DNA from 2 places in the Cellulomonas fimi ATCC 484 genome. Region 2 is predicted to be linked to the other one. Evidence: predicted binding sites of a transcription regulator. Region 2 holds the regulator's gene; the other holds the start of a gene.
What was found. Region 2 encodes LexA, which represses DNA repair genes until DNA is damaged. Its sites were predicted from a motif close to TCGAACANNTGTTCGA; they were not measured.
Positions count from the first base shown of each region.

Region 1: uvrA (excinuclease ABC subunit UvrA) is a predicted target of LexA. The motif match lies at 1,934-1,949, and genes of this name have one in related genera.

Region 1 is NC_015514.1:2,051,793-2,055,108, reverse strand. It holds gene uvrA (excinuclease ABC subunit UvrA) at 1-1,903, opposite strand, end outside; gene CELF_RS09385 (glycoside hydrolase family 15 protein) at 2,008-3,316, shown strand, end outside.
Region 2 is NC_015514.1:1,737,065-1,740,380, forward strand. It holds gene CELF_RS07975 (L-lactate dehydrogenase) at 1-627, shown strand, start outside; gene CELF_RS07980 (Rho termination factor N-terminal domain-containing protein) at 782-1,057, opposite strand; gene lexA (transcriptional repressor LexA) at 1,152-1,913, opposite strand; gene CELF_RS07990 (LysM peptidoglycan-binding domain-containing protein) at 2,176-2,634, shown strand; gene nrdR (transcriptional regulator NrdR) at 2,996-3,316, shown strand, end outside.

The sequences.
Region 1 (3,316 bases), 310 kb from region 2:
ACGACACGTCGATCCCCCGCAGGTTGTGCTCGCGCGCGCCCACGACCGTGAGCTGCTTGTTCCGGTCGACGGGCCGGCGCTGCGGCGGCATCGGGATGGCGCGGCGCCCGGAGAGGTACGCGCCCGTGACCGACTCGGCCGACGACAGCAGCCCGTCCAGGTCCCCCGAGTGCACGACACGACCGCCGTGCTCCCCGGCGCCGGGGCCGATGTCGACGATCCAGTCGGCCGTGCGGATCGTGTCCTCGTCGTGCTCGACGACGATGAGGGTGTTGCCGAGGTCGCGCAGGCGCGTGAGCGTGTCGATCAGCCGTCGGTTGTCCCGCTGGTGCAGGCCGATGCTCGGCTCGTCGAGCACGTACAGCACGCCGACCAGGCCCGAGCCGATCTGCGTCGCGAGCCGGATCCGCTGCGCCTCCCCGCCCGACAGCGTGCCGGCGGGACGCATGAGCGACAGGTAGTCGAGTCCGACGTCGAGCAGGAAGCCGAGGCGCGCCTGGATCTCCTTGAGCACCTGGGCGGCGATCGCGCGCTCCCGCTCGCCGAGGTCGAGCTCGTCGAGGAACGCGCGTGCCTCCCGGATGGGCAGCTCGCAGACCTGCGCGATCGACTTGCCGCCGACCCGCACCGCCAGGACCTCGGGCTTGAGGCGCGCGCCGCGGCAGACCGGGCACGGCACCTCGCGCATGAAGGCCTCGTACTTCTCCTTGCTCCAGTCCGACTCCGTCTCGGAGTGCCGGCGCTCGAGGAAGGTGACGACGCCCTCGAAACCCGTCGAGTACGTCCGCTCCCGGCCCCACCGGTTCTTGTACCGGACCTTGACCTCGTGGTTCTGCCCGTACAGGACGGCGTCCTTCGCGCGCTGCGGCAGCGCACGCCACGGCACGCTCGTCGAGAAGCCCATGTCCTGCGCGAGCGCACCGAGCACACGCGCGAAGTACTCGCTGGAGATCTGCGACCAGGGGGCGATCGCACCGTCGTCAAGCGAGAGGTCCTCGTCGGGGACGATGAGCTCGGGGTCGACCTCGAGGCGTGAGCCGATGCCGGTGCACTCGGGGCACGCGCCGTAGGGGGCGTTGAACGAGAACGTCCGCGGCTCGATCTCGTCGAGCGTCAGCACGTGGTCGTTGGGGCATGCGCGGTTCTCGGAGAACCGGCGCTCGCGCCCCGGGTCGTCGGCGTCGGCGTCGACGAGCTCGACGACGAGCAGGCCGCCCGCCAGACCCAGCGCCGTCTCCACCGAGTCCGTGAGGCGGCGCTGCACGCCCTCGCGCGAGACGAGGCGGTCGACGACGACCTCGATGTCGTGCTTGAGCTTCTTCTCGAGCGTCGGCGGCTCGGTGAGCTGCACGACCTCGCCGTCGACGCGCGCGCGGGCGAAGCCCTTGCCCTGCAGCTCCTTGAACAGGTCCGCGTACTCGCCCTTGCGACCGCGCACGACCGGCGCCAGCACCTGGTACCGCGTCCCCTCGGGGAGCTCGAGGAGACGGTCGACGATCTGCTGGGGGGTCTGCGCGGTGACGCGCTCGCCGCACTCCGGGCAGTACTGCGTGCCGGCGCGCGCGAACAGCAGGCGCAGGTAGTCGTAGACCTCGGTGATCGTGCCGACCGTCGAGCGCGGGTTGCGGTTGGTCGACTTCTGGTCGATCGAGACCGCCGGGGACAGCCCTTCGATGAAGTCCACGTCGGGCTTGTCCATCTGCCCGAGGAACTGTCGCGCGTACGCCGACAACGACTCGACGTAGCGCCGCTGGCCCTCCGCGAAGATGGTGTCGAAGGCCAGTGACGACTTGCCCGAGCCCGACAGACCGGTGAAGACGATGAGCCTGTCGCGCGGGAGGTCGAGGTCGACGTTGCGGAGGTTGTGCTCGCGGGCGCCCTGCACTACCAGTCGGTCGTTCACGCCGGGAAGTCTACGTGGCGCCTCTGACAGTCGCACACGTGTTCGACGTCGGCGAACGCCGGTCGGCGTGCCGTGAGGCGCCCCCGCCCGCATGCTGAGGACCCATGAGCTCCCCCCTCGACCACGCCCCGGGACCCGACGACGCCGCCCCCGTCGCCGAGTACGCCGCCCTCGGAGACGGGCGCTCCGTCGCCCTGGTCTCGCGGTTCGGGTCCCTCGACTGGCTGTGCCTGCCCTCGTTCGACAGCGCGGCGTGCTTCGCCCGCCTCCTCGGGACGTCCGACCACGGACGGTGGCTGCTGACGGTCGCCGACGCGACCGAGATCACACGGCGCTACCTCGAGGACTCGTTCGTCCTGGAGACGACCTACACGACGCCGACCGGGACGGCCGTCGTCGTCGACGCCATGCCGATGGCCGACGGACGCGCCGACGTCGTCCGGCGCGTGGAGTGCACCCGGGGGTACGTCGAGGTCCGCCACGAGTGGGTCGTGCGGTTCGGGTACGGCTCCATCGAGCCGTGGGTGCACCGCGTGACCGACGACGACGGGCTGCCGGCGATCCGGGCCGTCGCCGGTCCGGACGCCCTGCTGCTGCGCGGGGACCGGCTGCCGACGCACACGGACCACCGCCACCGCGACGCGTTCCGCCTGGACGCCGGCGACGCCGTCGACCTGTCGCTGACGTGGACGCACTCGTGGGAGCCGCTGCCCCCACGGCTCACGGTCCCCGACCGGCTCGACCGCACCCGTGTCGTCTGGGGCCTGTGGGCACGGTCCGCGTCCTACCGGGGCTCGTACCGCGACGCGGTCGTGCGCTCGCTCCTGGTGCTGCGGCTGCTCACGGACATCGAGACGGGCGGCATCGTCGCGGCCGCCACGACGTCGCTGCCGGAGGACTTCGGCGGCGAGCGGAACTGGGACTACCGCTACTGCTGGCTGCGGGACGCGGCGATGACGCTCGAGGCCCTGCTGGAGCACGGGTACCGGGACGAGGCGACGCAGTGGCGGGACTGGCTGCTGCGCGCCGTCGCCGGCGACCCCGCGGACCTGCAGATCATGTACCGCGTCGACGGCGGCCGGGACCTGCCCGAGCGCGAGCTCGACCACCTCCCCGGGTACGCGGGCTCGCGTCCCGTGCGCGTCGGCAACGCCGCCGTCGGGCAGGTGCAGAACGACGTCCTGGGCGAGGTCATGTGCGCGCTCGAGCTCGCGCGCGAGTGCGGCCTGACGGAGAGCGACGACTCGTGGTCGCTGCAGCGCCACCTCGTCGAGGAGCTCCTGACGCACTGGCGGCAGCCGGACCGCGGCATCTGGGAGGTGCGCGGCGAGCCGCAGCACTTCGTGCACTCGAAGGTCATGGCGTGGGCTGCGGTCGACCGGGCCGTGCGCGGCGTCGAGCGGCACGGGTTGG
Region 2 (3,316 bases):
GTCGAGGTCGCGCCCGACGCCGTCTACGTCATGGTGACGAACCCGGTCGACGTCGTGACGTACGCCGCCCTGAAGATCTCGGGCCTGCCGCCGTCGCAGCTGTTCGGGTCCGGCACGGTGCTGGACTCCTCCCGGCTGCGCTACCTCCTCGCGCGCGAGACGGGCGTCGCCGTCCAGAACGTGCACGCGTACGTCGCGGGTGAGCACGGCGACAGCGAGCTCCCGCTGTGGAGCTCCGCGAGCATCGGCGCGGTGCCGCTGCTCGAGTGGAACGGCCTCGGCGGCCGCGGCCCGCTCACCGCGGAGGTGCGCGAGCGGATCGCGCACGAGGTGGTCGACTCCGCCTACCGGATCATCGAGGGCAAGGGCGCGACCAACTACGCCGTCGCGCTCGCAGGGTCGCGCATCATCGAGGCCGTGCTGAACGACGAGTCGCGGATCCTGCCCGTGTCCTCGCTGCTCGACGGCTACTACGGGATCTCCGACGTGTGCCTGTCCGTGCCCGCCGTGGTCGGCTCGGGTGGAGTGGGCGACCGGCTCGCGGTGCCCATGTCCGCCGACGAGCTGGCGGGGCTGCGTCGCTCGGCGGACGCGGTCCGCTCGGTGGCGCGCTCCTTCGGCTTCTGACCGCTGCGCTCGTCCGGTACCGGCGGGCGCCTGCCGGCCGGCTCCGCGTCGTCCCGGCAGTGGTGACCAGCCGGGTGCCGCCCGCGAGGGACGGCACCCGGCTGTGTCGACGTCGGCCAGCGCGCTCCTGGGCGGGTCGGTGGCGCTGGGCGGGTCAGTGCCGGCGCAGCGCTGCGACGAGCTCGGACTTCCGCATCGACGACCGCCCCTGGATGCCGACCTCGGCGGCCTTCGTGCGCAGGTCCGCGACGGTCCAGTCCTCGTAGTCGCCGGAGCGGCCGCCCGCGCGGCCCACGGAGGCGCGCGACGAGCCCGCTGAGGCGTTCGCGATGCGCGCGGCCTTCTCCTTGCTGCTGCCCTCGTCGCGAAGCCGCTCGTACAGCCGGGCGTCCTTGACGCTCGGTCCGGGGTCTCTCATCCGTCCGGGCATGCCGCCACCTCCTGTGCGTCGTCCGCACCGGCGCGGGCCGGCGCACGCCCCAGCCTCGCGCGCTCCACCGGCCGCCGCAGCCGGAGCGGAACCGTCAGAGGCTGCGCAGCACCGAGACGACGCGGCCGAGGATCGTCGCCTCGTCTCCGGCGATGGGGGAGTACGCGGCGTTGTGCGGCATCAGCCAGACGTGCCCGTCGGCGCGCCGCAGCGTCTTGACGGTCGCCTCCCCGTCGATCATCGCGGCGACGATCTCACCGTTCTCCGCCACGGGCTGCCGCCGCACGACGACCCAGTCGCCGTCGCAGATCGCGGCGTCGACCATCGAGTCGCCCGCCACGCGCAGGAGGAACAGGTCGCCGTCGCCCACGAGCTGGCGGGGGAGCGGGAACACGTCCTCGACGACCTGCTCCGCGAGGATCGGCCCGCCGGCGGCGATCCGGCCGACCACCGGCACGTACGACGGGCTGGGCACGCGCTCGCCGTCGTCGCCCGTGGGCGCGAACGCGGACCGGCTGCCGTCCGGCGCCGTCCACGTGCCCACGCCGCGCGAGTCGTCGGGCTGGACGACCTCGATGGCACGCGGGCGGTTGGGGTCGCGCCGCAGGTACCCCTTGCGCTCGAGCACCGTGAGCTGGTGCTTGACGCTCGACGGGCTCGTCAGGCCGACGGCCTCGCCGATCTCCCGCATGCTCGGGGGGTAGCCCCGCGACTCGACGGACGCCCGGATCGTCTCCAGGACGAGCCGCTGGCGCGCGGTCAGGCCGTCGACGCCGTGCGGCCCGTCCGGCAGGGCGTGCACCGTCGCCACGGCCTGGTCGGTCCCGGTCGTCCCGGTGTCCCCGCTCGCGCTCACTTGCACCCTCCTGACGTCGTCGGCCGGTCGCCGCCCTGCTGACAGGCCCGCGCCGCCGCCGTGCCGACGTCCGGCCGCGCGGCCCGGGGCCGCGATGTCGGTGGTCGGTGGTGCGCTTGCCCTGCGCGGCCAGCCTAGGCAGTGCGAGCTGCGAGATCAAACACCTGTTCGATCTTCTCTCGACACGTGTCGGGCCCGGCTGGTAGAACTCGTACAGGCGTTCGACGAACAGGCGTTCGAACGGGAGCGGAGGAGGCCGAACATGAGCGCAGCGGTGCTGTCCCCGGCGGGCGTGCGGCGTGCGGTGCCGGGGCGACCGGCCGCCCCGAGCCGTCCTGCGGTGTCGCGCGGCCACCTCACGCTCGTCCGGACGGGTGATGTCGCGGAGGCCCGCCGGGCCCGTCCCGCGCGCGACGCGGCGGTGCCCGGACCGTTGCGGCTCACGACGCGCGGTCGGGTCGTCGTGGTGCTGCTGGCCCTGCTCCTGTGCGTCGCGGTGTCGCTCGTCGCCTCGCGCGCAGCGGCGGACTCACCGGTGTCGGGCGCGATGGAGGTCACGCGGCACGTGGTGCTCGAGGGCGAGACGCTCTGGGCGCTCGCCGAGGACGTGGCGCGACCCGGCGAGGACGTGCGCGACGTCGTGCTCGAGCTCGTGCGGCTGAACGAGCTGCCGAGCGCCGGGCTGATGGCTGGTCAGACGATCATCCTGCCCGCGCGATGACCCGGCCCGCCGCCCGCGTGGGTGCCGGTGGCTGAGCGTGCAGCGACGTTGACGGTCGAGGCGGACGCAGATAGGTTAGCCTTACCTCATCAGACGGGCTGGGGGGCTCGTCGAGGTGCGGAAGCGCTGCTGTCGACAGCCGCGCTCGCCGCAGCACCGCGCCGGGCCGAGGCGAGTCGGTCCGTGACCTGGGACGGGGGCGTCCCCGCGGGGGTGGTCGCTCGACGCGGCCACCCCCGTGCGCGGAGCACCGGCCGGTGCGCGCCCGCCTTGCGACGTCCCTCCGGCGTGACCTAGCGTCGCCGGGACGACCCCAGCGGACGGCGGAACCAGCCACCTCCGCGACCACGAGGAGACAGCGGTGCACTGTCCGTTCTGCCGACACCCGGACTCCCGGGTCGTCGACTCGCGCACGTCCGACGACGGCGCGTCGATCCGCCGTCGCCGCCAGTGCCCGCAGTGCCACCGCCGATTCACGACGCTCGAGACGGCGAGCCTGTCGGTCGTCAAGCGGTCGGGCGTCACCGAGCCGTTCAGCCGCGAGAAGATCGCGACGGGCGTACGCAAGGCGTGCCAGGGGCGGCCGGTGAGCGAGGACGACCTCGCGGTGCTCGCGCAGCGCGTCGAGGAGACGCTGCGCTCGTCCGGATCGGCGGAGATCGACGCCTACGAGATCGGTCTG